Regions from separate parts of the Aminobacter sp. Y103A genome, predicted to be linked through region 1. Evidence: predicted binding sites of a transcription regulator. Region 1 holds the regulator's gene; each other region holds the start of a gene.
What was found. The regulator PhoB, encoded in region 1, activates phosphate uptake and scavenging genes when phosphate is short. The targets are predictions, from matches to a motif close to TGTCATNNANCTGTCAT.
Positions count from the first base shown of each region.

Region 2: a site for PhoB is predicted at 8,673-8,689, ahead of phnC (phosphonate ABC transporter ATP-binding protein). Genes of this name have one in related genera too.
Region 3: a site for PhoB is predicted at 6,742-6,758, ahead of Amn_RS13065 (UDP-2,3-diacylglucosamine diphosphatase). Genes of this name have one in related genera too.

Region 1 is NZ_AP017986.1:4,942,126-4,952,521, reverse strand. Features, by position in the region: gene Amn_RS24250 (response regulator) at 1-884, shown strand, start outside; gene Amn_RS24245 (PstS family phosphate ABC transporter substrate-binding protein) at 1,174-2,211, shown strand; gene pstC (phosphate ABC transporter permease subunit PstC) at 2,314-3,780, shown strand; gene pstA (phosphate ABC transporter permease PstA) at 3,777-5,093, shown strand; gene pstB (phosphate ABC transporter ATP-binding protein PstB) at 5,118-5,942, shown strand; gene phoU (phosphate signaling complex protein PhoU) at 5,981-6,685, shown strand; gene phoB (phosphate regulon transcriptional regulator PhoB) at 6,784-7,473, shown strand; gene Amn_RS24215 (ROK family protein) at 7,500-8,741, opposite strand; gene xylF (D-xylose ABC transporter substrate-binding protein) at 8,991-10,031, shown strand; gene Amn_RS24205 (sugar ABC transporter permease) at 10,172-10,396, shown strand, end outside.
Region 2 is NZ_AP017986.1:4,293,317-4,303,712, forward strand. Features, by position in the region: gene phnH (phosphonate C-P lyase system protein PhnH) at 1-500, shown strand, start outside; gene Amn_RS21085 (carbon-phosphorus lyase complex subunit) at 502-1,611, shown strand; gene Amn_RS21090 (alpha-D-ribose 1-methylphosphonate 5-phosphate C-P-lyase PhnJ) at 1,846-2,727, shown strand; gene phnK (phosphonate C-P lyase system protein PhnK) at 2,724-3,500, shown strand; gene phnL (phosphonate C-P lyase system protein PhnL) at 3,567-4,274, shown strand; gene Amn_RS21105 (DapH/DapD/GlmU-related protein) at 4,271-4,888, shown strand; gene gltS (sodium/glutamate symporter) at 4,896-6,101, opposite strand; gene Amn_RS21115 (Tim44 domain-containing protein) at 6,302-7,324, opposite strand; gene Amn_RS21120 (GFA family protein) at 7,552-8,058, opposite strand; gene Amn_RS21125 (winged helix-turn-helix transcriptional regulator) at 8,214-8,552, shown strand; gene phnC (phosphonate ABC transporter ATP-binding protein) at 8,774-9,616, shown strand; gene phnD (phosphonate ABC transporter substrate-binding protein) at 9,708-10,396, shown strand, end outside.
Region 3 is NZ_AP017986.1:2,661,597-2,671,992, forward strand. Features, by position in the region: gene Amn_RS13040 (ABC transporter ATP-binding protein) at 1-709, shown strand, start outside; gene gltX (glutamate--tRNA ligase) at 881-2,254, shown strand; gene Amn_RS13050 (DUF2865 domain-containing protein) at 2,172-3,242, opposite strand; gene Amn_RS13055 (NADP-dependent malic enzyme) at 3,348-5,666, opposite strand; gene Amn_RS13060 (SDR family oxidoreductase) at 5,906-6,685, opposite strand; gene Amn_RS13065 (UDP-2,3-diacylglucosamine diphosphatase) at 6,803-7,624, shown strand; gene Amn_RS13070 (MFS transporter) at 7,938-9,158, shown strand; gene dgcA (N-acetyl-D-Glu racemase DgcA) at 9,120-10,103, opposite strand; gene Amn_RS13080 (ABC transporter permease) at 10,181-10,396, shown strand, end outside.

The sequences.
Region 1 (10,396 bases):
TGATCGTTGACGACAATGCGGTCAACCGCACAATCCTGACAGAACAGATGCTGTCGTGGGGCTTTGATTCCTGTGCCGCCAAGAGCGGCGCCGAGGGACTGCAGGTGCTGCAGGCCGCGCAGGCGATGGGCATCAATGTCGACTGCATCGTGCTCGACTACCAGATGCCGGGCATGACCGGTGCCGAGATGGCCCGGATCGTGCGGCAGTCGCCGACCCTGTCGGACACGCCCGTCGTCATGCTGACCTCGGTCGACCAGTCGCTTTCGGGGCCTGGGCACCGCGATCTCGCAATTGATGCCCAGCTGATCAAGCCGGCGCGCTCGTCTGCTCTGCTGGAGGCGCTGGTCGCGGCGATCCAGCGCAAGCGGGCGCCCAACCTCACGCCGGCGCAGATGGTAGAAGCGCAGGTGCCGGCTAAGCTTCCCAGCAGCCCTGCGCCGCAAGCAACGCGCCTCCGCGGCGGCCAGCGGCCGGGCGGCGATGGCGGGCTCGACATTCTCGTTGCCGAGGACAACGAAGTGAACCAGATGGTGTTCAGCCAGATCCTGGCCGAAACCGAGCTCAGCTTCGAGATTGTCGGCAATGGCCGCCGGGCAGTTGCCGCCTATGGCGAGCGTCGTCCCAGGATGATCCTGATGGACGTGTCGATGCCCGAGATGAACGGGCTCGAGGCGACGAGCGAAATCCGCAAGCTCGAACGCGGCACCGGCATGCGCGTGCCGATCATCGGTGTCACCGCGCACGCACTCAAAGGCGACAAGGAACGCTGCCTCGAAGCCGGCATGGACGACTACCTGCCCAAGCCGATCAGTCCGCGGGCGCTGCTCGAAAAGATCGAGCGCTGGTCGTGGCAGGACGAGGAGCGCCGCGGCGCCGTCTGACCCGAATCCGGAAACCACGCCGGGCCGACGCTCGAAGACTGTGGAAATGTGACAGCTTCCAGTGGCAAAGACCGGCCTGCCGTTGCGTAGGCGGCTTGCTTTCGTTGCCTGCCTGTTGTTTGCCTCGCGCCGGCAAAGGACCGAGGAAACGACCCCTTCAGCGCCATGCACAGCAACCGTTACAGGGGTGACACGAAACTGTCATGCAACTGTAATAGAGGGGGGCTATTGGCTCACCGGGCGCCGAGGAAAGGCGTCATAAGAGATACTCCAACAGGAGCAGGCCCCAATGAAAAAAGCTCTTCTCACTGCGTCGGCTGCTGCCTTCGCGATCGCAGCCTCGGTAGGCTATGCCTCGGCCCGCGACCAGATCCAGGTTGCCGGTTCCTCGACCGTTCTGCCCTATGCAAAGATCGTTGCCGAACAGTTCGGCGAGACCTTCACCAACTTCAAGACCCCCGTCGTCGAATCGGGCGGTTCGGGCGCTGGCATCAAGGAATTCTGCAAGGGCGTCGGCGAGAACACCATCGACATCGCCAACTCCTCGCGTCCGATGAAGAAGGACGAGATCAAGTCCTGCGTCGACGCCGGCGTCAAGGACATCCAGGAAGTGAAGATCGGCTATGACGGCATCGTCTTCGCGACCGACGTCAAGGGCCCGGACTGGGCGCTGACCCCGGAAGACGTCTACAAGGCGCTTGCGGCCAAGATCGCTGTCGACGGCAAGCTGGTCGACAATCCGAACACCAAGTGGAACCAGGTCAACCCGAACCTGCCCGACTGGGACATCGCTGCCTACATCCCGGGCGAAAAGCACGGCACCCGCGAAGTGTTCGAAGAAAAGCTGCTGATCGCCGGCTGCAAGACGCTCGGCGGCGTTGACGCCGGCAAGGCTTCGGGCCTCGACGACAAGGCCGCGGAAGCCGCCTGCAAGGCCGTGCGCAAGGACGGCAAGGCTGTCGACATTGACGGCGACTACTCCGAGACGCTGGCCCGCATCGACTCGAACAAGACCGGCGTCGGCGTGTTTGGCCTGGCCTTCTACGAAAACAACGCCGACAAGCTGAAGGTCGCCACCGTCGGCGGCATCACGCCTTCGGTCGAGACCATCGCCAAGGGCGAGTATCCGGTGTCGCGTCCGCTGTTCTTCTACGTCAAGAAGGCGCATCTCGGCGTTGTTCCCGGCCTGAAGGAATATGTCGAGTTCTTCCTCGACGACCAGATGGTCGGCCCGGAAAGCCCGCTCGCCGACTACGGCCTGGTTGCTGCTCCGGACGCAGAGCGCGCTGCCCAGCGCGAAGCCTTCGGCGCCGGCAAGACCATGTAATCAACGAACTGCCACGGGGCGTCGGAAAAATCCGGCGCCCCGTGGAATATTTCGCCGACTGTCCCGTTCGGCACAAAGAACCGAATTCACCGAGGCCGGCCCATGTCATTCCTGCTTGTCTTCGCCATCGTGCTCGCAATAGGCTTGGCCGCCTTCGTGGTTGGCCGGCAAAGGGCGCGCGCGCAGGACGACGGAACCGTCAAGCCGCACTCGCGGGCGCACTACCATGGCTGGTGGGCATTCCTGACCGGCGTCGTGCCGGCGGTGCTGTTCCTCGCCGCCTGGGACATCGGCGCCAGCGCCTATCTCAACAGCCACATCCATTCGTCCCTGCCGGCCGATGTCGCAGACGGCACCGTCGCGCATGAAGATCTGTCCGCAGGCCTGGTCAAGAGCCTCGCCAGCGGATTGCGCAAGCTCGACAGCCAGACGCTTGCAGCACTGCCCTCGACCTTTACCGAGCTGCAGCCGATGCTTGCCGCCAAGGGCGTGGCGCTGGCTCCCGACACACAGGACTACATGATTCCGATCGCGACTGAGACCAACAGCGTCTCCGACCGCCTCGGCATGATCTCGGCCGTCGTCTCGATCGGCCTCGCCCTGATCGGCGTCGGCTTCGGGCTGAAGGGCATCAGCCCGCGCGCCAGGGCACGCAACAATGTCGAGAAGGTGATGCTGTGGAGCCTGCTCGGCGCCTCGACGCTCGCCATTCTCACGACCATCGGCATCGTTTTGTCGATGCTGTTCCAGACGATCGCCTTTTTCGAGAAGGTGCCGCTGACCAACTTCTTCTTCGGCACGGTGTGGGATCCGCGCTTCGCCGCTGCTGGTGCGGGCGCCAGCGAAGGCCAGTTCGGCCTGATCCCGCTGCTTGCCGGCACGCTTTACATTGCCGTCGTCGCGCTGCTGGTCGCAGTGCCGATCGGCCTGATGTCGGCGGTCTACATGTCGGAATACGCAGCACCCAAGGTACGCGCGGTGGTCAAGCCGGCGCTCGAGCTGCTCGCCGGCATCCCGACAATCGTCTATGGTATCTTCGCGCTCGTCACGCTTGGGCCTTTCCTGCGCGACATCAGCGCGGCGCTCACCGGCGGCACCCCGTTCATCCAGGCGCAGTCGATCCTGACCGCCGGCCTGGTCATGGGCGTGATGCTGATCCCGGTGGTCTCTTCGCTCTCCGACGACATCATCACCGCCGTGCCGCGCGCCATGCGCGACGGCTCGCTCGGCCTTGGCGCCACGCGCTCGGAAACGATCAAGCGCGTCATCCTCCCAGCCGCTCTCCCGGGCATCGTCGGCGCCATCCTTCTGACCGCCTCGCGCGCCATCGGCGAAACGATGATCGTGGTGCTGGCAGCGGGCGTTGCCGCCAACCTGACACTCAACCCTTTCGAGGCGATGACCACCATCACCGTCAAGATCGTCAACCAGCTGACCGGCGATCTTGAATTCAACACGCCGCAGACGCTCGTCGCCTTCGCGCTCGGCATCACGCTGTTCGCGCTGACGCTGGTGATGAACATCGTCGCCCTTTACATCGTCCGGAAGTACCGAGAGCAGTACGAATGACCGATATTTCGCTCGACACGCTGACCGCGTCAGCTGCCCGTCCGCGCCGCGACATCGGCCTCAAGAAGCGCTATGCCGCCGAACGCCGCTTCCGACTCTATGGTGTGCTGGCGATCGCCATCGGCCTGGCCTTCCTGGCAGTGATGCTGACCTCGATCGTTTCCAAGGGCTACACGGCCTTCTGGCAGACGACGGTGACGCTGCCGATCAACTTCGACGAAAAGATCATCGACCCGTCCAACAAGCGGGCGACCGATCCGAATGTGCTGATCACGGCGAACTATCCCAAGCTCGCCGAACAGGCGCTGATCGAGAAGCTCGGCATCGACCCGAACAACAAGGCCGATGTGCGCAAGCTCAAGGGCTTCCTGTCCGACAGCTCGCGGGTCCAGCTCCGGGCGATCGTCGCCGCCGACCCGTCGGTCATCGGCACGACCCGCAACGTCGACATCCTCGCCGCCGCCAATCTCGACTCGGCCTTCAAGGGTCAGATCGACCTCGACGTGCCGGAAAGCCGCCGCAAGGTGTCGGACCAGCAGGTCGAGTGGATGAACAAGCTCAAGGCCGAAGGCGTGATGGCCGAGCACTTCAATACCGGTCTGTTCAGCTACGGCGCATCAAGCCGTCCTGAAACCTCGGGCGTCGGCGTAGCCCTCATCGGCTCGTTCTACATGATGGTGATCGTGCTCTTGCTGGCGCTGCCGATCGGCGTCGCCGCCTCGATCTATCTCGAGGAATTCGCCAAGAAGAGCCGCTTCACCGACCTGATCGAGGTCAACATCAACAACCTCGCCGCCGTGCCGTCGATCGTCTTCGGTCTGCTCGGCCTGGCCGTGTTCATCAATTTCCTCGGCCTGCCGCGTTCGGCATCCTTCGTCGGCGGGCTGGTGCTGACGCTGATGACGCTGCCGACCATCATCATCGCGACGCGCGCCGCCTTGGCTGCCGTGCCGCCGTCGATCCGTTCGGCAGCGCTTGGCCTCGGCGCCTCGAAGATGCAGATGGTGTTCCAGCACATCCTGCCACTGGCCGCCCCCGGCATCCTGACCGGCACCATCATCGGCCTGGCGCGTGCGCTCGGCGAGACAGCACCGCTTCTCTTGATCGGCATGGTCGCCTTCGTCGCCGACTATCCCAAGACGCCGTTCGATCCCGCAACCGCACTTCCGGTGCAGATCTACATGTGGGCGAACGAGGCCGAACGCGCCTTTGTCGAGCGCATGTCGGGCGCCATCATCATTCTTCTCATCTTCCTCATGGCCATGAACATCGTCGCCATCGTCCTGCGCCGCCGCTTCGAGCGCCGCTGGTAGGGCATGGACAAGGAGCATCCTGCTATGAACATCATGACCGAAAAATCCCTCGACGACGCGGTGAATGCTGAGATGAACGCCAGAACGAACGAAATCATCAAGATGCGCGGCGACAAGGTGACCGTGCACTATGGCGAGAAGCAAGCGCTGTTCGGCGTCGATCTCGACGTTCGCCAGAATCAGGTGACGGCGCTGATCGGCCCGTCGGGCTGCGGCAAGTCGACCTTCCTGCGCTGCCTCAATCGCATGAACGACACCATCGACGCAGCCCGCGTCGGCGGCAAGATCACACTCGACAGCGAAGACATCTACGATCCCAAGATCGACGTCGTCGAGCTGCGCGCCCGCGTCGGCATGGTGTTCCAGAAGCCGAACCCGTTCCCGAAGTCGATCTACGAGAACGTCGCCTACGGCCCGCGCATCCATGGTCTCGCCAAGAACAAGGCCGAGCTCGACGTGATCGTCGAGAAGAGCCTGCAGAAGGCCGCTCTGTGGAACGAAGCCAAGGACCGTCTCAACGAGCCGGGCACCGGCCTGTCGGGCGGCCAGCAGCAGCGCCTGTGCATCGCGCGCGCCATCGCCGTTTCGCCCGAGGTGATCCTGATGGACGAGCCGTGTTCGGCGCTCGACCCGATCGCCACCGCCAAGGTCGAGGAGCTGATCGACGAACTGCGCGAGAACTACACGATCGTCATCGTCACGCACTCGATGCAGCAGGCGGCGCGCGTGTCGCAGCGCACGGCGATGTTCCACCTCGGCTATCTCGTCGAGGAAGGCCCGACCGACAAGATGTTCACCAACCCCGACGACAAGCGGACGCAGGACTACATCACCGGCCGCTTCGGCTGAGTGGGTTTCGTCGCGGCACACGATACGAGGAAGAAATCATGGGCGAACATACAGTCCGGTCCTTCGACGAAGAACTTCAGCACGTCGACCAGCTCATCCGCGACATGGGCGATCTTTCCAGCGCAATGGTGGCCGGCGCCATCCGCGCGCTTCTCACGTCCGACCAGGCACTGGCGCAAAACGTCGTTGCCGACGATACGATCATGGACGCCAAGCAGCGCGATCTCGACAATTCGGCGATCACGCTGATCGCCAAGCGCCAGCCGATGGCGCAGGATTTGCGCGCCGTGGTCGGTGCCATCCGCATGGCGGGTGACCTCGAGCGCATCGGCGACCTCGCCAAGAACATTGCCAAGCGGGTCGGCGCTGTCGGCCAGTCGCCGACCCCGCGCAATCTCTCGCATTCGATCGATGCGATGGCGCAGCTGGTGCTCGGCCAGGTTCGCGGCGTCGTCGATCTCTATGTCGCGCGTCAGGCCGAGGGCCTGAAGGATCTGCGCGCCGACGACCAGAAGATCGACATCCAGTACACCGCCGTGTTCCGCGAACTCCTGACCTACATGATGGAAGATCCGCGCAACATCACGGCCTGCACGCATCTGCTGTTCTGCGCCAAGAACCTCGAGCGCATCGGCGACCATGTCACCAACATCGCCGAGAACGCCTATTTCGTCGTGACGGGTACGCAGCTGCCGCTGAACCGGCCCAAGGTCGACGAGACCACGACGACGGTTCCGGCCTGAGCATTTCCGCAACCGCATGCGTTTGGCGCGGGGGCGCTGCATAGGTTAAATCAGCGCATGGTCCAGAAGCGGCCATGCGCAAGGACAAGGTATAGCCAATGATCGCTCCCAAGGTCATGGTCGTCGAAGACGAAGAGCCGCTGGGCGTGCTGCTTCGCTACAATCTCGAATCCGAAGGCTATCAGGTCGAGGTCGTCACGCGTGGCGACGAGGCCGAGATCCGGCTCCAGGAAAACGTGCCCGACCTGCTGGTGCTCGACTGGATGGTGCCGGCGCTGTCGGGTATCGAACTGTGCCGCCGGCTCAGGATGCGTCCCGACACCGAACGCCTGCCGATCATCATGCTGACGGCGCGGGGCGAGGAAAGCGACAGGGTGCGCGGGCTTTCGACCGGGGCCGACGACTACCTGGTCAAGCCGTTCTCGACGCCGGAATTCATGGCGCGCGTCAAGGCGCTGCTGCGCCGGGCCAAACCCGAGGTGCTGTCCTCGGTGCTCAAGGTCGGCGACATCATGCTCGACCGCGAGTCGCACCGCGTCTACCGCAAGAAGAGCGAGATCAAGCTCGGGCCGACCGAATTCCGCTTGCTCGAATTCATGATGCGGCACCCGGGCCGCGTGTTCTCGCGCAGCCAGTTGCTCGACAATGTCTGGGGCGAGACGATCTATATCGACGAGCGCACCGTTGACGTGCATGTCGGGCGCCTGCGCAAGGCGGTCAACAACGGCCGCATGCCTGACGTGATCCGGACCATTCGCGGTGCCGGCTACGCCATCCGCGAGGACTGAGCCGCTTCGGGCTCTTTTCCGCTCAGCTAGGCGACGTCGGCACCGGCACGGCGTGGAGCCGTGCCTGCGGCAAAAATCTCCTGATCAACGGCAAGCAGCGCGCGCATCATCGCGCCCTCGCGTTTGAGCGGAACCTCGTTGGGTTCGGTGTCGAAGGAGATCGCCTTCGAGTGCAGCCCGCCCGCCGTCTTGGCGATGGCCGCGCGCACATGTGGCTCCATGATGTCGAAGGCGGTTGCGCCGACGCCGACGAAGGCGAGGGGGGCCGGGTCGAACAGCGCAAACATCGAGCCGAGTCCAAAGCCGATGGCTTCGCCGGCCTTGCGAAAGGCCTCGCGTTCGGGGCCATCATGGTCACGTGCCGCATCTGCCACGGCCCTGATGTCGTCGTCGGACAGGTCGGCCAGCGGCTCGGCATTCTCGTCGCCAACCCTTGCGTTGCGCCAGATGGCGTAGTTGCCGGCATAGGCCTCGATGCAGCCGCGGCGGCCGCAGCGGCAAAGCGCGCCGTCCGGGCGGTGGATCATGTGGCCGAACTCGGCACCCGACGACTGCGTGCCGGTGAACAGCTCGCCCTTGATGACTAGGCCCATGCCGATGCCGTGCGAGAGCAGGATGGCGATGAAGTCGTCGCGATAACGCACCGGATCTCGCCAGCGCAGGGCCTCGGCGATCATGTTGCAGTCGTTCTCAACCGAAACAGGTACGCCGAACTCCTGCTCCAGCCGGTCGGCGAAGGGGATGTCGTCGTAGCGGGTGATGGGAGACCACAACAGCTTGCGCGAGGCGGCGTCGGTGATGCCCTGGACGGCGATGGCGATGCGTAGGACGGCGCCGCCCGAAGCGCCGGCGCTGTCGATCAGGCGCCGGACCATTCCGACGCATTCGTCGACCAGCGCCTCGGCAGGCATCTGCTGCGTGACAAGCCGCCGGGTCTCTTCGGTCACGGTGTTGCCGGCATAGTCGATGATGGCGGCGGACAGGCTGTTGAGCGAGAGCACGACCGCAACGACAGACGCAGCGTCGGCATCGAGCATCAACCCGACCTGCGGCCGCCCCCGTTTCATGGAGACGGGTTCGCTGAACTTGGCCTCGGCAAGGATGCCTTCTGATATGAGATCGGAGGAAATCGTCGAGATCGTCGAATGGCTGAGGCCGGTGGTGGCAGCGATTTCGGTGCGCGATGGCTGGCTGGCTCGGCGAACCGCGGATATAACCATGGCGCGGTTGCGCCGTCTCAGATCGTCGTGACGTATGCCGACCGACATGTGCTCGTCTTCCTCCCGGCGAAGCGCTGCCCTTCTTAAGCGGCAGTCCCTTACGCGCCAAGTGATTGTGACAGAGCCAGCGCCAAATGTCTCTATTTATTTCGGGCTCCGAAAAAAATAAGGAGCGCTCGCGAAACCATGTTGACAGTGGCCGGGCATTGAGTCAGTATTTTTTCGAGGCTCGAAAAAAAGAGCTTCTCCAAGGGCTATCGCGAAGTAGGCGCGCCCATTGGGCGCAGGGAGGAAATAATGAAAAAGTTTACCACCGCCATCCTGGCGGGCGTTGCCATGACTCTGTCGCTTACGGCAGTGGCTTCGGCAAAGGACAAGGTCATCGGCGTCTCCTGGTCGAACTTCCAGGAAGAGCGCTGGAAGACCGACGAAGCCGCCATGAAGGCCGCCATCGAGGCCGCCGGCGACAAGTACATCTCGGCTGACGCGCAGTCGTCGCCGGCCAAGCAGCTGACCGACGTCGAAAGCCTGATCTCCCAGGGCGCCAACGCCCTGATCATCCTGGCTCAGGACGCCTCGGCCATCGGACCGGCTGTCGACAAGGCCGTCGCCGAAGGCATTCCTGTTGTCGGCTACGACCGCCTGATCGAGAACAAGGACGCCTTCTACCTGACCTTCGACAACAAGGAAGTCGGCCGCATGCAGGCCAAGGGCGTGTTCGCCGCCAAGCCTGAAGGCAACTACGTCTTCATCAAGGGCAGCGGTGCAGATCCGAACGCCGACTTCCTGTTCGCCGGGCAGATGGAAGTGCTCAAGGAAGCCGTCGACGCCGGCAAGATCAAGAATGTCGGCGAGGCCTATACCGATGGCTGGCTGCCGGCCAATGCCCAGAAGAACATGGAACAGTTCCTGACCGCCAACGACAACAAGATCGACGCGGTCGTGGCTTCGAACGACGGCACCGCCGGTGGCGCGATCGCAGCGCTTCAGGCACAGGGCCTTGCCGGCTCGGTGCCGGTGTCGGGCCAGGACGGCGACCATGCCGCGCTGAACCGCATCGCGCTCGGCACTCAGACCGTCTCGGTGTGGAAGGACGCGCGCGAGCTCGGCAAGAACGCCGCCGAAATCGCCTCGCAGCTCGCCGATGGCAAGAAGATGGAAGAGATCGCCAACGTCACCAAGTTCAAGACGCCTGGCGGCCTCGAGCTGAACTCGGTCTTCCTGACGCCTGTTCCGATCACCAAGGACAACCTCGACGTCGTCATCGACGCCGGCTGGGTTGGCAAGGACGTGGTCTGCCAGGGCGTGGCGGCCGGTTCGGTCGCAGCCTGCAACTGAGATCGGTTCGATCCGGTCGGTCAAACGCCGCGGCTTGCCCGCGGCGTTTTTCAAAAGCGCCCGCTTCATGACATGGCGGATTGACCCTATCATGCGCACACCGGCTGCCGCTTAGACGGCTATCCGGTCGGGAGGTATCAATGACAGACACGACAACCAACGCGCCGGCAGACCGAGCGCGAACGACCGAACTCGGCCCGGTCGGACGCTTTCTCAAGGCAACCGAGATCGATACGCGCATGCTCGGCATGGTCGGTGCGCTGCTTCTGATCTGGGTCGGGCTGCAGGTGATTTCGAGCTTGCGCCTTGGCGTCAACCCGTTCGAATTCGACAGCCGCACCTTCCTGACCGCCCGCAATCTGTGG
Region 2 (10,396 bases), 650 kb from region 1:
AGCAGGTAGCTGGCCTGGCACAGCCGCCTGCACCGCTGGCGGCAACCGCAGGCGCGGTGGCGTTGACCTTGTGCGACCACGACACTCCGCTCTGGCTCGATGCCGGGCTGCAGGTCTCGTCGGCAAAGTCCTGGCTCGGCTTCCACACCGGCGCGCCGCTGGCCGCGACACCGGCCGACGCGCATTTCGCCCTTGTCGCCAACCCGGCCAACCTGATCTCGCTCGAAAACTTTGCGCAAGGAACGCAGGAATATCCCGATCGCTCGACGACACTGATCCTGCAGGTCGACAGCCTGACCGATGGCGCGCCGCTGCATCTCGAGGGCCCCGGCATCGAGACGACTGACAGCATCGCGCCGACGCCTCTGCCGCGCCATTTCGTCGAGCAGTGGAAGCAGAATGGCGCCCGCTTCCCGCGCGGCGTCGATGTGATCCTGGCGGCGCCCGGAGCGGTCGCCTGCCTGCCCCGCACTGTCCGCGTCAAGACGATGGAGGCCTGATATGTACGTTGCTGTCAAAGGCGGCGAAGCCGCCATTGCCAACGCCCATCGCCTTCTCGCCGACCGCCGCCGCGGTGACCGCTCGGTGCCGTCGCTGCGCATCGAGCAGATCGTCGAACAGTTGGCGCTCGGCGTCGACCGCGTCATGTCGGAAGGCTCGCTCTATGACCGTGAGCTTGCCGCGCTCGCCATCATGCAGTCGCGCGGCGACCTGATCGAGGCGATCTTCCTCGTCCGCGCCTATCGCACCACCTTGCCGCGCTTCGGCTACACGAGGCCGATCGACACGGCTGCCATGCAGGTCGAGCGCCGTGTCTCGGCGACCTACAAGGACCTGCCCGGCGGCCAGCTGCTCGGCGCGACCTTCGACTACACCCACCGCCTGCTCGACCCGGAACTCGCCACCGATGCCGAGGTGGCCACTCCTGAGCAGCGCGAAGGCGACGGCCAGCGTATGGCGCGTGTGTCCGAGATCCTCGCCCATGAAGGGCTGATCGAGGCCGACGGCGAGCTGCCCGAGGACCACCTCACGGGTGACATCACTCGCGAGCCGCTCGAGTTTCCGATGGAGCGCGACATCCGCCTGCAGGCGCTGTCGCGCGGCGACGAGGGTTTTCTTTTGGCGCTCGGATACTCGACGCAGCGCGGCTATGGCCGCAGCCATCCCTTCGTCGGCGAGGTCCGCATCGGCGAGGTCGAGCTCGAGCTCGACGTACCTGAACTGCCCTTCCCCATAAGCCTCGGCCGCATCCGCGTAACCGAGTGCCAGATGGTCAACCAGTTCAAGGGCTCGGCCAAGGCGCCGCCGCAGTTCACCCGCGGCTACGGGCTGGTCTTCGGCCAGTCCGAGCGCAAGGCCATGGCAATGTCATTGTGCGACCGCGCGCTGCGCGCCGGCGAACTGGGCGAGGACATCACCGCCCCCGCGCAGGACGAAGAGTTCGTCATCTCGCACTCAGACAACGTCCAGGCGACCGGCTTCGTCGAACACCTGAAGCTGCCGCACTATGTCGACTTCCAGGCCGAACTCGACCTCGTCCGCCGCATGCGCGGCGAGCATGAAAAGCGTCAAGCTACAGATCAGACCGAGACAAGGGAGGCAGCCGAATGAGTTCTCCCAACTCAATCGCCCAAATGTCAGGAGCCGAGGTCGCGTTCCGGAGCACCATCATTCTCCCAGGCTCGCCTTGTCGGCTTTGGCTTGCTCCGCGCGAAAAATGCGACAGCAGTTACAGCAAGGGCCACCAGCACCAAGACACGAATCCACCCCGAAGAATCCATGCGGCTCCCCCTCGTTGCGATGGTCAACACGGTAAAGAGTTAGCGCAAATCGGATCTGCCTGCCATGTCTGACATCGCAACCTACAACTTCGCCTATCTCGACGAGCAGACCAAGCGGATGATCCGCAGGGCGATCCTCAAGGGCATTGCCATTCCCGGCTACCAGGTGCCGTTCGCCAGCCGCGAAATGCCGATGCCCTATGGGTGGGGCACCGGCGGCGTGCAGGTGACCGCCGCGATCATCGGTCCTGAGGACGTGCTCAAGGTCATCGACCAGGGCGCCGACGACACGACCAATGCCGTCTCGATCCGCGCCTTCTTCCAGAAGGTCGCCGATGTCGCAGTGACCACCGAGACGGCGAAGGCGACGATCATCCAGACCCGTCACCGTATCCCGGAATATCCGCTGACCGAGGGTCAGACGCTGGTCTACCAGGTTCCGATCCCCGAGCCGCTGCGCTTCCTCGAACCGCGAGAGACCGAGACACGGAAGATGCACGCGCTCGAGGAATACGGGCTGATGCACGTCAAGCTCTACGAGGACATCGCCAGGCACGGCCGCATCGCCACGACTTATGCCTATCCGGTCAAGGTCGAGGGCCGCTACGTGATGGACCCCTCGCCGACACCGAAGTTCGACAATCCCAAGATGCACATGTCGCCCGCGCTTCAGCTGTTCGGCGCCGGCCGCGAGAAGCGTATCTATGCCGTGCCGCCCTTCACCAGGGTGGTCAGCCTCGATTTCGAGGACCATCCCTTCGAGATCCAGACCTTCGACCAGCCCTGTTCGCTGTGCGGGGCCGCGCAGGTCTATCTCGACGAGGTCATCCTCGATGACAAGGGCGGGCACATGTTCGTCTGTTCCGACACCGACCATTGCGAGACGCGCCAGGCCTGCGGCCATCGCGGCCACCTCTCGCCCGATATCCTGGAGCCTGCCCAATGACCGATGAACCGCTTCTGCGCGTTACGGCGCTGTCCAAATATTACGGTTCGCGCATCGGCTGCGAGGACATCTCCTTCGACCTCTGGCCGGGCGAAGTGCTGGCCATCGTCGGTGAATCCGGCTCGGGCAAGACCACCTTGCTCAACTGCCTGTCGACGCGGCTGCTGCCGACGTCGGGCACTGCGAGCTACCGCATGCGCGACGGCCAGTGGCGCGACCTCTACCGCATGAGCGAGGCCGAGCGCCGCTTCTTGATGCGCACCGACTGGGGTTTTGTTCACCAGAACCCCGCCGACGGGCTGCGCATGACTGTGTCGGCCGGCGCCAATGTCGGCGAACGGCTGATGGCCGTCGGTGACCGCCACTATGGCAACATCCGCGCTACCGCAGTCGATTGGCTCGGCCGCGTCGAGATCGACGAGGAGCGAATCGACGACGAACCCCGCGCTTTCTCGGGCGGCATGCGCCAGCGCTTGCAGATCGCCCGCAACCTCGTTACCGGCCCGCGGCTGGTGTTCATGGACGAACCGACCGGCGGCCTCGACGTGTCGGTGCAGGCACGCCTGCTCGACCTGTTGCGCGGACTGGTCACCGACCTCGGCCTCGCGGCCATCGTCGTCACCCACGACCTCGCCGTCGCACGGCTGCTGTCGCAGCGCATGATGGTGATGAAGGACGGCGATGTCGTAGAAGCCGGTCTCACCGACCGTGTGCTCGATGATCCGCGCGCGCCCTACACCCAGCTCCTCGTCTCCTCCATCCTGCAGGTCTGAGCATGGTCCCGAAAAGTGGTTCCCGGTTTTCGGGCAAGATCATGCTCATCAAGGAAAGATTCTGACATGGCCACTCCCCTCATCGTCTCGGAGGTCTCCAAGGCCTTCACCATGCATCTGCGTGGCGGCATCCGCCTGCCGGTGGTCGCCAATGTCTCGTTCTCGGTCAGGGCTGGCGAATGCGCCGTGCTCGGTGGCCCCTCTGGCGCCGGCAAGAGCTCGATCCTGAAGATGGTCTACGGTAACTACGGCGTCGACCAGGGCCAGATCATCGTCGATCACCATGGCCAGCTTGTCGATCTTGCCACTGCCAATCCGCGCACCGTGCTTTCGGTGCGTCGCGACACCATCGGCTATGTCAGCCAGTTCCTGCGCACCGTTCCGCGCGTCTCGGCACTCGGCGTCGTCGCCGAGCCGCTGGTCGCCCGCGGCACCGAACGCTCCGAGGCTCATGCCCGCGCCTCGGAACTGCTCGGCCGGCTGAACCTGCCGGAACGTCTGTGGAGCCTGCCGCCCGCCACCTTCTCCGGCGGCGAGCAGCAGCGCGTCAACATCGCCCGTGGCTTCATCACCGACCATCCGGTGCTCCTGCTCGACGAGCCGACGGCATCGCTCGACGCCACCAACCGCGAGGTGGTGATCGGACTGATTGAGGAGAAGAAGCTGAAGGGTGTGGCCCTGCTCGGCATCTTCCACGACGCCGACGTGCGCGAGGCGGTCGCCGACCGCATCATCGACGTCACCACATTTGCCGCCGGAAAGGTCGCAGCATGAGCCGCAAGCTGTCCGAACAGCCCTGGATCCACCCATCGGCCGAGGTGACGCAGTCGACGCTCGGCCGCTGGACCGAAGTCTCCGAGCGCACCCGCATCAGCGAAAGTTCGCTCGGCGACTACTCCTACGTCATGCAGGACTGCAGCCTGTGGTGCACGACGGTCGGCAAATTCTCCAACATCGCAGCAAGCGTGCGCTGCAACGCCACGAACCATCCGACCTGGCGGCCGACGTTGCATCACTTCACCTACCGCGCCTCGGACTATTGGGAAGATGCCAGCCACGAGACCGAGTTCTTCGAATGGCGCCGGTCGAACGCGGTGACCATCGGCCACGACACCTGGCTTGGCCACGGCTCGACGGTGCTGCCGGGCGTTACCGTCGGCGACGGCGCGGCGGTCGGCTCGGGCGCTGTCGTCACCAAGGATGTCGCGCCCTACACCATTGTCGCCGGCGTGCCCGCCAAGCCGCTGCGCGAGCGCTTCGACCGCACGACAGCGGATCGCTTCCAGGCGCTGGCTTGGTGGGACTGGGACCACGCCAGGCTGCGCGTTGCCCTCGACGATTTCCGCAACCTCTCGGCGGAAGAGTTCCTGGAAAAGCACGGCGGCTGAGGAGCCCTCACCCCGCCAGGAAAAACTGGATCGCGATCATGTTGACCAGGTCGACGAAAAACGCCGAGACCAGCGGCAGGATGATGAAGGCGTTCGGTGACGGGCCATAGTGCCTGGTCACCGCCGTCATCGACGCGATGGCGGTGGGCGTGGCGCCGAGCGAAAGGCCGGTAAAGCCGGCGCTCAGCACCGCCGCCTGGTAGTCTCTTCCCAAAAGCGGGAACAGCACGATCAGGATGAAGGCCACAGCGAGCAGCGCCTGCATGGCAACGACGACCAGCAGCGGGCCGGCAACCCCGGCAAGCGTCCAGAGCTGCATGCTCATCAGCGACATGGCGAGGAAGGCCGAGAGCGAATAGTCGGAGATCAGCGACATTGCGGGCGAGCGCGCTGGCCATGGCATGCGCGGAAAGATGTAGGGGATCGTGTTCGACAGGACGACCCCCATGATCAGGCAAGGCACGAACAATGGCAGCTTCACGCCCATCGCCGTGACCGGGCCGTGAACCAAATAGCCGAGCACCACGGCGACGTTGACCAGCAAAAGCGCCTGCATGAAGTTCGACTTGTCGATCGGCGCGGCCTCCGCCCGGGCGACGGCCGATTCCCCGTCGGGTCCGCTCGCGTCGGCGGTTAGCTTGCCACGCTCGATGAGGAACTTTGCCACCGGCCCGCCGAGGACGCTGGCGACGATCAGCCCGAGCGTCGCCGCGGCGGTGCCGACTTCAAGGGCGGCCGGAAAACCGTGCTCTGCGGCGATCGCCGGCGCCCAGGCAATCGTCGTGCCATGGCCACCGACAAAGGCGATCGACCCCATGATGACGCCTGCAGCAGAGGGCAGGCCGAACAGCCAGGCTCCAAGCGTGCCGACGCCATTCTGCAGAAAGACGAAAAGCACGGTCAGCACGCACAACACCGCCAACGCCCGTCCCCCGACCAGCAGGTCGACCAGCCGCGCATTGACGCCGACGGTGGCAAAGAAGATGACCAGCAGCCTGTCGCGCGTGGTCATCTCGAAGACGATCTCCGTGCCTGACAATTGGTAGAACGCCAAAACGGCCACGGCCGCGAGAAACCCGCCGGTGACCGGCTCTGGTATGTTGTAGTTGCGCAGGAAAGCAATGTGACGGTTGAGCAGCACGCCGACGAAATAGACGATGATGCCGAGCGTGAGCGTCAGGAAATCTGGCGAAACGAAAACATTGTCGGCCATGGCCATCCGAGCTTCGCCTGGACACCCGAACGAAGGTGCCGGATCGGATGATCCCGATCTCCCGAGCTCTCAACCTTGCCCAGAATAATTTCGAGAGCAATTGGATTTGCGGCGCAACCGAGCAGGCACCGCCCGACGCGGAAACGCCCGCGCCTCCCTGAAAGGGAAGACCGCGGGCGTTGTAATCAGTCTGAAACGGTTCAGGCGTCCTGGATAGCCGAGAGCTGCCAGTCGCCGCCGTTCTGGCGGACGAAGGTCCACAGCTCGGTCGTCTCGCTCGGCTCGTTTGCGTCGCCGTCCACCACTTCGCCGGTCGTGCGGTTGCGGGTCACGTCGATCGACGAATAGTTCATTGCCGCAGTGGCGTAGTCGCGGTCGCCTTCGTTCCAGCTTTCGGCAATGTCGGCCTGCAGGAGCTGGACGTTGGTCACGTCGTTGCGGACGCCGTTCTGAGCGTTGTCGGCCAATTCTTCCGAGAGATAGGACACCATCTCCGGCGTCACCAGGCGACGCAACGCCTTGTGGTCCTCGCGGCCAAACGCTTCCTGGACCTCGGTCAGCAGGCGCTGGAACGTGTCGAGATCTTCGCCCGACACGGTAATGTCCTTGCTGGCAGGCTGCTGCGGCGCGGCCTCGGCGCGGCTGCTGCCGATGCTCGGAATGCTGAACGAACGGCTGCCGCCATTGGCCTTGCCGCTGTCTCCAGACGGTGCCGCGTCGCGGTAGTTGAAGTTACCGCCGCCGGCACCCGCGCCGGCCATCGCCGGACCGGTGGCTTGGCGCGAACGGAAGAAGCGCAGGGCGAGCCAGATGGCGCCGCCGATCAGCAGCAGTTGCATCAGCATGCCGAACATGCCGGCGATGCCGCCAAAGCCTTGGCCCATCATCATGCCGAGCAGGCCACCCATCAGCAGGCCGCCGATCATCGCGCCGCCGAAGCCGCCCATGAAGCCGGGGCGCTGCGGTGCAGTCGCGCCAGGACGGGCTGCACTGGTGGCGGCCGGGTTGGTTGCCTGACCGGTGTTGGGCGTCATCGAACGCTCGACCGGCGCGGTCGGCTGCGGCGCGGTGCGGGTCGGCGGCGCCGACTGGAAGGTACGCGTACCCCTGCTGCCGAAGCTGCCGCCGCGCCGTGCATCGGCGTGGTCGACGGCAATCATGGAGAAGGCGAGGAACAGGCCCGCGAAAAGCGTGGCGAAGCGGGTCGTTCGGGACAATTTCATCAGCGGATCCTCAAAGTGTCGTCCGCCCTCATATAATGACTAACAACTGTAGTGTCAGGGTTTGCAGGCCAAGTTTTGGCAGATTCTTGCCGAAATTCGGCAAGATATTGATTCGTCATGCTTTTTCCAGGATTTCCGCAAGTGGACCTTATGTCCGACCGGCAGCTGCGGCCGTCAGCGGGCTGCGCTTGAGTACAATGCTGACAGCCAGCTGCCTGGTTTTCGTACTACTCCTTGTGATTTCCCTTTCGAGGCGAGCCCGCCTCGGGCACACCTTCGAGACAAAGCCAATCGTGCTTGCTGTTCGGCCAGTGGAGCACGACCGGCGCCGGGAACCCCTGATCCTCCAGGCAGCCAACCGAGACCGACAGCGCCGCCGTCAACGCTTCCGCCCGCATGAAGACGACCGATCCACAGGTGGTGCAGAATGTCTGCTCCAGCCATTGTCCCGACGCGCCGGCTCGCCGCCACGACCTGGTCTCGCCTTCCTGGCTAACGACGGCGGAATCCGCATAGATGGCGCGGTAGGAGAATGCCGTCCCGGTGCATCTCTGGCACTCGGTGCAACTGCAGGCATAGACTCGTCTCGGCTCCCCGGCGAGGACGAGTTTCACGCCGCGACACGAACAGGTGGCGGTGCGTTTCGTCTCCCCGTCATGCATGCTGGTAGCCCTGGTCGAACAAAGTTCGGACAATGGACGAGCCCATACGGCCCGTGCCGAGCACGCAGACATCTATATTCACGATTTTTCTCCGAAATGCGAAGGCCCCTTGCGACGAGGGGCTGGTTCATGTTTGGCGCGCGCTCGGACCAAACATATGTACCGTCACTGCATTGAGAAGTACGCACTTTGAAGTAAGCCGTTGATATCATGACAGGAGCTGGAAGATGAGGCACAAGGAACCGGACAGCTGCGGTTTTGCCGCAGCCATGCAGGCCATCGGCGGCAAGTGGAAAACCGCGCTGCTGTGGCAACTGCACCTGCGGCCCCATCGCTTTGCCGAACTGCGCCGCTTGCTGCCGGGCATCAGCGAGAAGGTGCTGACGCAACAATTGCGGCAGATGGAGACCGACGGGCTGATCAGCCGGCATGCTTATGAAGAGGTGCCGCCGCGCGTCGAATATTCGATCACGCCGCTGGGCTTGAGCCTGAACGATGCCGTGACAGCAATGTCGGCATGGGGCAAGCAGCACGAGAACTGGAAAGACCGCCAACAGGCGGCCTGACACAGGCAGAGATCACAGCGGGCCATCGCGGTTCGCGAAAGCCGATTTCAGAAACGGGATTCCAAAAAGCAGCGATATTTGCCCTCAAAAGCCGTGTTTTTCGCGCTTCGGCCTGTGCATCGTAACAAAACTGACATGGTCCCGACATTGCAGCTTCACGTCCCGGGTCTAGGCCCATCGCAGACAAGGGCGAAAAGGCCCGACGGGACAGGGAAGCCAAGATGCTCGAAATCCGCAACGTGACGCGCCGCTTCGGCAAGAATGTCGCCGTCAACGGCGTCAACCTCAAAATCCAGCCGGGCCAGATGGTCGGCATCATCGGCCGCTCCGGCGCCGGCAAGTCGACCCTGCTCAAGACCATCAACCGCCTGATCGACCCGAGCGAGGGCTCAATTTCCTTCGACGGCACCGAAGTGTCGTCGCTGCGCGGCACGCAGCTGCGCCGATGGCAGCGCGACTGCGCCATGATCTTCCAGCAGTTCAACCTGGTCCCGCGCCTCGACGTCTTGACCAACGTCCTGCTCGGCCGCCTCAACCACCGCTCCACCGCGCTCAACCTGCTCTCGATCTTTACGCGTGAAGAGCGCATCCGGGCGATCGCCGCACTTGAGCGCCTCGACATCGCCCGCACCGCCCTCCAGCCGGCTGGAACCCTGTCCGGTGGCCAGCAGCAGCGCGTCGCCATTGCACGTGCCCTGATGCAGGAGCCCAAGCTGATCCTCGCCGACGAGCCGATCGCCTCGCTGGACCCGCTCAACGCCAAGGTGGTGATGGACGCGTTGCGCGACATCAACCTGCGCGACGGCATCACCGTCATCACCAATCTGCACACGCTCGACACCGCACGCACCTACTGCAACCGCATCATCGGCATGCAGGGCGGCGCTGTGGTCTTCGACGGCGCGCCCGAAGACCTCACCATCGAGGCCGTGCGCCTCGTCTACGGTGCCGACGCCGACGGCACTGAAATTTCCGAAGCCATCACCTCGACCAGCATCCGCCCGGTCAAGGTCAGGGTTCCCGTATCCGCCGCACCTCTCGAACCGGCCTACGCCCCGGCCTGAGGCTGCTCGCGTTCGTCTCGCCCACGTCAAGGGCCGGTAATCATCAACTGCAATGACCCGGCAAGGTGCTGGGCCAAACTGGAGAACTGTGATGTTCAAGAAAGCACTTCTGGGTGCCGCTTCGCTCGCCGTGCTGGCGATCGGTTCGGCCAATGCCGCCGACCTCAAGGAATTCCGCATCGGCCTGATCGGCGGCGAAAACGAAGCCGACCGCCTGCGCAACTTCCAGTGCCTCGTCGACCAGCTGCCCAAGGCCATCGGCGTCGAGAAGGTGTCGCTGTTCCCGGCCGCCGACTATGACGGCACCATCCAGGGACTGCTCGGCGGCACGCTCGACTACGCCGAACTCGGCGCTTCGGGTTACGCCAAGATCTACCTGCAGAACAAGGACGCGGTCGAGCCGATCCTGACCACCGTCCAGACCGACGGCGCCACCGGCTACTACTCGATCATGGTCGCCAAGAAGGACTCGGGCATCACCAAGCTCGAAGACCTCAAGGGCAAGAAGCTCGGCTTCGCCGATCCTGACTCGACCTCGGGCTACCTGATCCCGGTCACCTCGTTGCCGAAGGACCTCGGCGGCGTCGCCGTCAAGGACTTCGTCGCCGAGACCGGCTTCGGCGGCGGCCATGAGAACCTCGTCCTCGAAGTGCTCAAGGGCACCTTCGACGCCGGCACGACCTTTGGTTCGGGCGTCGGCGAGTTCAAGGATGGCTACACCTCGGGCAACCTGAAGAAGATGGTCGACAAGGGCATCCTCGACATGGACGACCTGGTCGA
Region 3 (10,396 bases), 2.3 Mb from region 1:
GCATGCGAACCCGCTCTACCGGGACTTCTCGGTGTCGATCAAACCGGGCGAGCGCGTCGGTCTCGTCGGCCATTCCGGTTCGGGCAAGACGACCTTCGTCAAGCTGATCCAGCGGCTGTACGATGTCGGCGGCGGCAAGATCACCATCGACGGGCAGGACATCGCCAAGGCGACACAGTCGTCGCTGCGGTCGCAGATCGCGATCGTGCAGCAGGAGCCGATCCTGTTCCACCGCTCGCTGGCCGAGAACATCGCCTACAGCAGGCCGGGCGCGACGCAGGCCGAGATCGAGCGCGCGGCAAAGCTCGCCAGCGCGCACGAATTCATCCAGCGTCTGCCCAAGGGTTATGGCACGCTGGTCGGTGAGCGTGGCGTCAAGCTGTCGGGCGGCGAGCGCCAGCGCGTGGCGATTGCCCGTGCCTTCCTGGCCGATGCGCCGATCCTGATTCTCGACGAGGCGACATCCAGCCTCGATTCGGAATCGGAGGTGCTGATCCAGCAGGCGATGGAGCGCCTGATGGTTGGGCGCACGACGCTGATCATCGCGCACCGGTTGTCGACGGTGAGGGCGCTCGATCGGCTGCTCGTCTTCGATCGCGGAGAGATCGTCGAGGAGGGCCGGCACGAGGCGCTGGTACGCCGCGAAGGCGGCATCTATCGCCGCCTGTTCGAACGCCAGGCGCTGGAGCTCACCAAAGGGCTCGTCTAGATCTGGAGCGGGCCGCGAGAGATCGCGGCCCGTTCGTCATGCTGAAGCGGCCCGCAAGAAGATGTAGCCCCATTGGTCGGCTTCCATTCGCGCTCTGGTTGCTTTATTTCTGGTGCAGAGGTGCGGGGGCGCCGCCTTGTCAACGCAAAAGCCATCCGCTACGCCCCGATCATGACAGTTACAGTTCGCTTCGCCCCTTCGCCCACCGGCCGCATCCACATCGGCAATGCGCGCACCGCCTTGTTCAATTGGCTCTTCGCCCTCAAGCACAAGGGGCGGTTTGTCCAGCGCTTCGACGACACCGATGTCGAGCGCTCGCGCCAGGAATTCGCAGACTCCATTCTCTACGACCTGCACTGGCTCGGCATCTTTCCCGACCAGACCGAATACCAGTCGCGCCGCTTTGCCAGCTACGACGCCGCCGTCGACAAGCTCAAGGCATCAGGCGTGCTCTATCCCTGCTATGAGACGCCCGAGGAGCTCGACCTGCGCCGCAAGGTGCGGCGGACGCGCGGTCTGCCGCCGGTCTATGGCCGCGAGGCGCTGAAGCTCACCGATGCCGAGCGCCTGTCCTACGAACATGACGGGCGCAGACCGCACTGGCGTTTCCTGCTGCCCAATTTCGTCTCCGATCCGTTCGAGACCCAGCGCACCGACGTCCATTGGACCGACATCGTGCGCGGCGAGGAGACCGTCGATCTGGCGTCGCTGTCCGATCCGGTGCTGGTGCGCGAGGACGGAACCTATCTCTACACGCTGCCATCGGTTGTCGACGATATCGAGATGGAGATCACCCACGTCATCCGTGGCGACGACCATGTCACCAACACCGGTGTTCAGATCGCGCTGTTCCGCGCACTCGGCGCCGAGCCTCCTGTTTTCGGTCACCACAATCTGCTGACGACGGCTTCCGGCGAGGGCCTGTCCAAGCGCACAGGTGCGCTGTCGATCGAGAGCCTGCGCGACGGCGGCATCGAACCGATGTCGGTTGCCTCGCTCGCCGTGCTTGTCGGCACGTCGGAGAATGTCACCGCGGTGCCCAACCTTCGCGACCTTGCCGAAAAGTTCGATCCGGCCGCGACCTCGAAATCGGCGGCGAAGTTCGATCCTGAGGAACTGGTGGTGCTCAATCGGGCGCTGCTGCACCACATGTCCTTTGACGAGGTGCGTGATCGCCTGATGGTGCTCGGTGTCAGCGGCAACCATGCCGAAGCGTTCTGGATGGCCGTTCGCGGCAATCTTGACAGGCTCCAGGACGCCGTGGCGTGGTGGCGCATCCTGCGCGAAGGGCCGCAGCCGGCTGTCGAGATCGCCGACGAGGACCGCGAATTCGTTGGCCAGGCGCTCGACCTTCTGCCCGAAGAGCCGTGGGACGGCAATGTCTGGAAGGACTGGACGGCCAAGGTGAAGAAAGCGACCGGCCGCAAGGGCAAGGCGCTGTTCATGCCGCTCAGGCTGGCGCTCACCGGTCTTGAGTCGGGCCCGGAACTCGCAGATCTGTTGCCGCTTGTGGGTCGGGAAGGAACGTTGGCCCGACGGCCCTGACCTTGCGGTTGGGATCTGGTGCCGGACGAGGCACCACCGGCGACTGCGGCTCCTCCACCGGCCTGGCCTGCGGGGTGCTCGGTACCGGGCGTCCTTCGCCGGCGATGACCGAAAAATTCCTGTCCAGGCTGACATTGCAGCCGCAGGCCGGAACGCGCGGCAGGTCGAGGCGCTTGTAGCGATAGGCTGTCGCAAGATTGCGGTAGGGCTGGCCGGAGCGGGCTGAAACCATGCTCTCCTGTGGCTGGCCGGCATTGAGGTGATAAAACAGCTCGATCTCGGTTCCAGGGCAGCTGGCTTCGCAATTCTTCTCGTCGCGCTGGAAATCCGAGACATCGGCTGCATTCGACATCGGGAAGAAGTATCCGTCGCAGGTGCGCACGCACAAGGTACGGTATTCGTCCAAGCCTTGTTGCTGGCTGCGGCCGATGACGATGTGCTGCGGATAGCTTTCATTGAAGCTCAGGCTGGTCGCCTCGCCGCCGCGGATGACGATCGCGCCGGCTTGCTCCGTCGCGGGATCGTTGCCTGCGCCTTCTTCCGTCTTCTCGCCCTGGTCGTTGCAACCCGCGAATTGCATCGCATCAAGGATGCGGATGCGCTCGCGCCGGACGTTCCTGTTCGGTTGCGCGGTCTGGCTGTCGAGCTTGCCGAGATTGTCCTGCATCTCAGCGATCTTGGCATTCAGCGCGGCGCACTGAGCGATGACGTCGCCCGAGATCGCCCTGTCGCAGCCAAGGTCGGAAGCCCTGATGCGGGCGAGGTCGATCTGGTCTTGCTGGGTGGTGGCAGCGGCGGCGAATTCATCCGGCTGGATGAAGCTCCCGCTCTCCCGCGTCGGCAAGTTGGCCAACTGGACCTCGAGTTCCAGGCATTCCGCCGACACGGCGAATGCAGATCCGGTGGTCAGCAACGACACGGCGACCGCGGCCAGCAAGGCGATGGCTGGCCGCTTTACCGGGAATTTGCTTCTGCCGCGCCCGAACATCCCGCTTTCCATCGACCTTCCGCGCGACGCGCGGAACATGGCTCGCCTCGAACCCTAGCGCCGACGAGGTTAACCGTTTCTTTGGAAACGGCTACCCGTGCCCGATCAGGACGCCGCGTGCGCGCGCTGCGACGCTTCGACGACGGCGAGTGCCGTCATGTTGACGATGCCGCGCGAGGTAACCGAAGGCGTCAGGATGTGTGCCGGCTGGGCGGTGCCGAGCAGGATCGGCCCGACATGCAGCGCGTCCATCATCGTCTTGACCGTGGTCAGCGCGATGTTCGCCGCATCGAGATTGGGGAAGACCAGCAGGTTGGCTTCGCCCTTCAGCGTCGAATGCGGGAAGACACGCTGGCGCAGCACTTCCGACAGGGCGGAATCGCCATGCATTTCGCCGTCGCTGGCGAGTTCCGGCGCGATGCGCTTCAGGATCGCCGCCGCCGCCCGCATCTTCTGCGCGCTTTGCGAGTCGCGTGACCCGAAATTCGAATGCGACAGCAAGGCCGCCTTGGGCTCGATGCCGAAACGACGGATCTCGTCGGCCGCCAGCATCGTCATCTCGGCGATCTCTTCGGCGGTCGGATCGACGGTCACGTAGGTGTCGGTGAAGAACAGCACGCCGCGCTGCGAGATCAGCATCGACAGCGCCGACAGATCGCGATCCTTGACGCCGTCGCGGGCGCCGACGATCAGCGTGACGTTGCGCAGGTGCCGCTCAAAACGGCCTTCCAGGCCGCAGATCATGGCATCGGCATCGCCGCGCTTCAGCGCGATGGCCGCGATGACCGTGTTGTTGGTGCGCACCATGGTGCGCGCCGCCTCGGGCGTGATGCCCTGGCGGCCGCCGAGGTCGATCAGGTGGTCGACATAGTGACGGTAGCGTGGATCATCCTCGGGATTGATGATGTCGAAGTCGACACCCGGCCGGATGCGCAGACCGTAGCGCTTGATGCGGACCTCGATGACATGCGGACGCCCGATCAGGATCGGCTTGGCCAGCCCTTCCTCCAGCACCACCTGGGCGGCGCGCAGCACGCGCTCGTCTTCGCCGTCGGCGTAGATGACACGCTTGGATGTTGCCTGCTTGGCGTTGGAGAAGATCGGCTTCATCACCAGGCCGGAGCGGAAGACGAAGCGGCTGAGCTTGTCGACATAGGCGTTGAAGTCGGCGATCGGGCGGGTCGCCACGCCGGTTTCGCAGGCCGCCTTGGCAACGGCAGGCGCGATTCTGAGGATCAGCCTGGGGTCGAAGGGCGAGGGGATCAGGAAGTCGGGGCCGAAGGTCGGCGTCTCGCCGGAATAGGCGCGCGCCGCGACATCGGACGGTTCTTCGCGCGCGAGCGCAGCAATTGCGCGCACGGCAGCCATCTTCATTTCTTCATTGATGGCACGCGCGCCGCAATCGAGCGCGCCGCGGAAGATGTAGGGGAAGCACAGGACGTTGTTGACCTGGTTCGGGAAATCAGAGCGTCCGGTGCAGATCATCGCGTCGGGACGGGCGGCACGCGCCACTTCCGGCATGATCTCGGGATTCGGGTTGGCCAGCGCCAGGATCAGCGGCTTGTCCGCCATCTCCGACAGCAGTTCCGGCTTCAGCACACCGGCTGCCGACAGTCCGAGGAAGACGTCTGCGCCGCCGATGACATCAGCCAGGACGCGCGCGTTGGTGTCCTTGACGTATGGGTCCTTCCAGCGGTCCATCTCCTCGACGCGGCCCTTGTGGGCGACGCCGAAACGGTCGGTGACCCAGATGTTCTCGACCTTGGCGCCGAGGGACACCAGCAGGTTGAGGCAGGCGAGTGCCGCGGCACCAGCGCCCGAGGTGACGATCTTGACGTCCTCGATTTTCTTGCCGGCGAGTTCCAGGCCGTTGAGAACGGCGGCCGCGACGATGATCGCGGTGCCGTGCTGGTCGTCATGGAAGACCGGGATGCGCATCTTGGCCTTGAGCTGCTCCTCGACTTCGAAGCACTCTGGGGCCTTGATGTCCTCGAGGTTGATGCCGCCGAAGGTCGGCTCCAGCGCCGCGATGGTGCTCACCATCTGCCCGATCTCGGGCGCGTCGATCTCGATGTCGAAAACGTCGATGCCGGCGAATTTCTTGAACAGAACGGCCTTGCCTTCCATCACCGGCTTGGATGCCAGCGGGCCGATATTGCCGAGACCGAGCACGGCTGTGCCATTGGAAATCACGGCGACCAGATTGGCGCGGCCGGTATAGTCGGCGGCGGTCTCGGGATCATCCTTGATGGCGAGACAAGGGGCGGCGACGCCGGGCGAATAGGCCAGCGCCAGGTCGCGCTGGTTGCCGAGCGGCTTGGTCGCCTGAATCTCGAGCTTGCCGGGAATGGGGTGCTTGTGGAAGAAGAGCGCGGCCTGATCCAGATCGGACAGTGCTTCCTTCTTCTTGTCTTCCCCAGCCATGTCCCGCTCCTTCTGAATCCAACAGCAAAGGCCGTTATTAGCACGGCCAGCACGATTTTCGAGGCTTCAACGGCCAAATGGACGTTGAATCACTTTCAAGCGCCGGAACTGCAATCATTCCAGCGACTTGCGGGTGGCGGTTGAGAGATTGATTCGGTCTTTTGTGAGCTTGGCTGAAACAGCGCGTCCTTGCGACGCGCTGTTGGCTGCCTTTGGGATAGGTTCGTGCCGCCGTGAGCCTAGAATGAGCTCACGTAAAGCCCGCCGTCGACAGGAATGTTCTGGCCGGTCATGTAGCCTGCATGGGTCGAGCACAGGAAGGCGCAGATCTGGCCGAATTCTTCCGGCGTACCGAGGCGGCCGGCTGGTATGCCGGCGCTGAGGCGGGCGCGGCGCGCAGCACCTTCCGCCGGATCCTCGATGCTGCCGGGCTCGTGCGGGCCGCGCAGGCGGTCGGTGTCGAGCTTGCCGGGCAGCATGTTGTTGATGGTGACGTTGCGGTCGGCGACAGTGCGCGCAACGCCTGCCAGGAAGGCTGTCAGGCCGGCGCGGGCGCCGGAGGACAGGTCGAGGCCGGGGATGGGCGTGTAGACCGACAACGAGGTGATGTTGACGATGCGGCCGAAGCCACGCGCCGCCATGCCGTCGATGACAGCTTTGATCAACTCGATGGGCGTGACCATGTTGTTGGTGACGCCGGCAAGGATCTTCTCGCGGTCGAGCTCTCGGAAGTCACGGTAGGGCGGACCGCCATTGTTGTTGACCAGAATGTCGGGGTCAGGGCAGGCGGCGAGCAGGGTCTTCTGGATCGCCGGATCGGAGATGTCGCCGACGATTTCGGTGACCGGCACGCCGTAGCGTTGACGAATTTCGGTTGCCGTGCGGCTCAGGATGCCGGCGTCGCGGCCGTTGAGGAACAGCTCACAGCCGGCTTCGGCCAGCGCCATCGCGCAGCCCTTGCCGAGGCCCTTGCTCGAGGCGCAGACGATTGCCTTCTTCCCGCTGATGCCGAGATCCATGATCGTTCTCCTGTCGGTGATGACCCAGCCTAGAACTGCCCGGCCAAAGCCGCAACCGTCATACGGCTGTTGCATGAATCTGGGCATAGCCACGGCAAAAGCAACGGGTCGATTGCCATGTCCGGCACGAGCACACGCAATTTTCGCACGCTGTTCATCTCAGATGTGCATCTGGGATCGAAGGGAGCGAAGGCCGATTTCCTGATCGACTTCCTGCGTCACCACGAGGCCGAGAAGATCTTCCTCGTCGGCGATATCGTCGATGGTTGGCGCCTGCGCCGGTCCTGGCATTGGCCGCAGACACACAACGACGTCGTCCAGAAATTGCTGCGCCAGGCGCGCAAGGGCACCGAAATCACCTACATCGCCGGCAATCATGACGAGTTCGCCCGCAATTTCCAGGGCGTGCATTTCGGCGGCATCGTCGTTGCCGATCGGGCCATCCACGAGGCGGCCGACGGCAAGCGTTTCCTGGTCATCCATGGCGATCAGTTCGACGCGGTGGTGCAGAACGCCCGCTGGCTCGCCTATCTCGGCGACTTCGCCTATGACGCGGCGATGGCGATGAACCGGCTGGTGGCGCGCTTCCGCCGCACCTTCGGCATGCCATACTGGTCGTTTTCGTCCTGGGCCAAGGTCCGGGTCAAGAAGGCCGTCAACTTCATCGGCGCCTTTCAGGACGTGCTGACCGAGGAAGCGCGGCGTTCGGACGTGGACGGCGTCATCTGCGGCCACATCCACCATCCGACGATCGAGAATTTCGACGGCATCCAGTACATCAACACCGGCGACTGGGTCGAAAACTGCACGGCGGTCGCCGAGGATTTTGATGGCAGCTTCGTCATCCTGCACTGGCCGCACGTGCTGGCGGGCAAGCTGGTCAACGAACCCTTCGTGCCGATGGTCGTCGATCAGCGCGCCGACAAAGCAGCCGCCTGAACGGAACGACATCGATGTGCAGCTCCAGATATGCCTCGCGCCCATGGCGGGATGGACCAGGTTATGCGGCAATTGCCGCGCCGCGCGTTGCCGAGACGCTGCTAAGACGGGCACGGCGGCTCGGCGCGCACCACTCGCCGATGGAAGCGCAGGCCATGCCGCGCCTTGGCCGATAAGGCCGTGGCAACTGGCCCAAGCTTTGGGTAAATGCTCGGCCCCGTTGGCTTTCGTGGCGTGGCCGCCCATGGTAAGGGATCAGGCAAATCGGTGAGGCTTGGTTGGTTCGGGTCGCGCCCGGACACACTTACCCACCATGACATTACCGCCACTCACGCCAGAGCAGCAGGTCAAGCCACGACGCTTTGAACTGCGAATCTCCCTGCTTTTCGCAGCACTTTTCGTGCCGATGGGCGTGCATCTGCCGTATTTTCCGCTGTGGCTCGAAGCCAAGGGGTTCGATCCCGAGCAGATCGCTATCGTGCTGTCGGCGCCAATGTTCCTGCGCGTCATCACAACTCCATTGATCGCGGCCATGGCCGATCGTGCCAAGGACCGCGCCAACGTCTTCATCGTCCTGGCTGCATCGTCCTTGCTTCTGTCGCTCGGCTACTTCCTTGAGCCGACCTACCTCATCGTCTTGGCCGTCTCGCTGGCGCTGGCGGTGGTGTGGACGCCGCATTCGCCGATAGCCGATTCGCTTGCGCTCTCAGGTGTCCGCCGCTTCGGATCGGACTATGCCGCCATGCGCATCTGGGGCTCGATCGCCTTTCTCGCCGGCAGCCTTGGCGCAGGCTTCATCCTGTCGCTGACCGGTGCGGACACGGTGCCGGCGATCATCTCGATCGGCCTGCTCGGCTGCTTCCTGATGTCGTTCATCTCACCGCGCCTTGGCCGACCGCGCAAGGCCTCACCGCTCTCGGCGACCGACATGCAGGCGGCGCCAAAGCTGTTCAACCGCTATTTCCTGCTGATGGCCGGCGGCACCGGCGTCATCATCGGCAGCCACGGCTTTCTCTATGGCTTCGTGTCGATCTACTGGAAGTCGCTCGGCATCAACGAGACGATCGTCGGGTTGCTGTGGAGCTGGGGCGTGGCGGCCGAAATCGTCATGTTCATGTTTTTCACGCGGCTGTTCGGCAACAGATCGACGGCACTGGTGCTCGTTCTGGCGGGCGCAGGCGCTATCGTCCGCTGGGTCGCATACCCGTTGATCTGGCCGCTCGGCCTGGGTGTACCTGGCTTCTTTGCCGTCCAGAGCCTGCACGCCGTGTCGACAGCGCTGGTTCTGATTGGCGTGCAGAAGCTGATCGCCGAGTCGGTTCCGGAAGAGCGCACGGGCGCTGCCCAGGGTGTTGCCTATTTCGCCAACGGCATGTCGATGGCGATCGTGACGCTGCTGTCCGGTCCGCTCTACCAGCGCTTCGGCGTCGACGGCTTCTATTTCATGGCGGCGGTCGCCGCCTGCGCCATCGTGCTTGTGCTGCTTGCATCCCGCTCAGCCCCAAAGTTCGGGCAGGGGCGGCGACACCATTGAACCCTCGTAGACAAGCCCCGGCGAACGGTCGCGCGCCAGGAGCAGCGGGCCGTCGAGGTCGACGAACTCGGCGCCCTGGGCGAGCAGCACCGCAGGCGCCATGGCGAGCGAAGTGCCGACCATGCAGCCGACCATCACCTGGAACCCGAGCGTGCGGGCCTGGTCGCGCAGTTCGAGTGCTGCCGTCAGCCCACCCGACTTGTCGAGCTTGATGTTGACGGCGTCGTAGCGGCCCTTGAGCTCGGCGAGATCGGCGGCGATGTGGACGCTCTCGTCGGCGCAGATCGGCACAGGATGTGGGATGCGGCCGAGGATCTGGTCGGCGCCGGCGGGCAGCGGCTGTTCGATAAGCGCGATGCCGAGCTGGGCGGCAGCGGCAAGGTTCTCGGCGATGTTGGCATCGGTCCAGCCTTCATTGGCGTCGAGGATGATGCGGCTGTCGGGGGCGGCTTCGGTGACCGCGCGGATGCGGGCGATGTCGTTGTCGCCGCCGATCTTGACCTTGAGCAACGGCCGCGCCGCGTTGGCGCGGGCCTGGGCTGCCATAGTCTCGGGTTCGCCGAGCGACAGCGTGTAGGCGGTCTCGAGCGCCAGCGGCGCAGCAATGCCGAGCCTGTCCTTGACCGGCACGCCGCTCAACTTCGCTTCCAGGTCCCAGAGCGCGCAGTCGACGGCGTTGCGCGCTGCACCGGCTGACATCAGCGTCAGAAGGTCGGTGCGCGAAGCACCGTCCTCGATGGCGTGGCGCGCCTGTTCGATCGCCTCAGCCACGCCAGCCATGGTCTCGCCATAACGCTTGTAGGGCACGCACTCGCCGCGTCCGATGACGCCTGATTCGGCGATTTCGCAGGTGATGACCTCGGCTTCGGTCTTGGAACCGCGTGAGATGGTGAACGTTCCGGCGATGGGAAAACGCTCGTCAACGACCGAAAGGACACGCGTCATGAAAATCTGCTCCGTTCAACTGCTTGGCGCGGCTGCGAAAATCGACATGCCGCAGCCGACGCGTTAAGTAGTGTGCCATGTTGACCATCGGCAAACGGGAAGCAAGCGGCGGGGCAGCCGACGGCCGAGATCACCGACCGCAGGTTGCTGTGGCGGAGCGCGAAGGCGTGCTCGCCTGTGTGTTCACCGGGATCTGGACCACCCGCACCGTTGCCTTCGTCGACGCAGAGATGCGCAAGATCGAAGCCCGCAAGGGCTACAAGACCCTGGCGCTCGACCTCGGCGGCATCGAG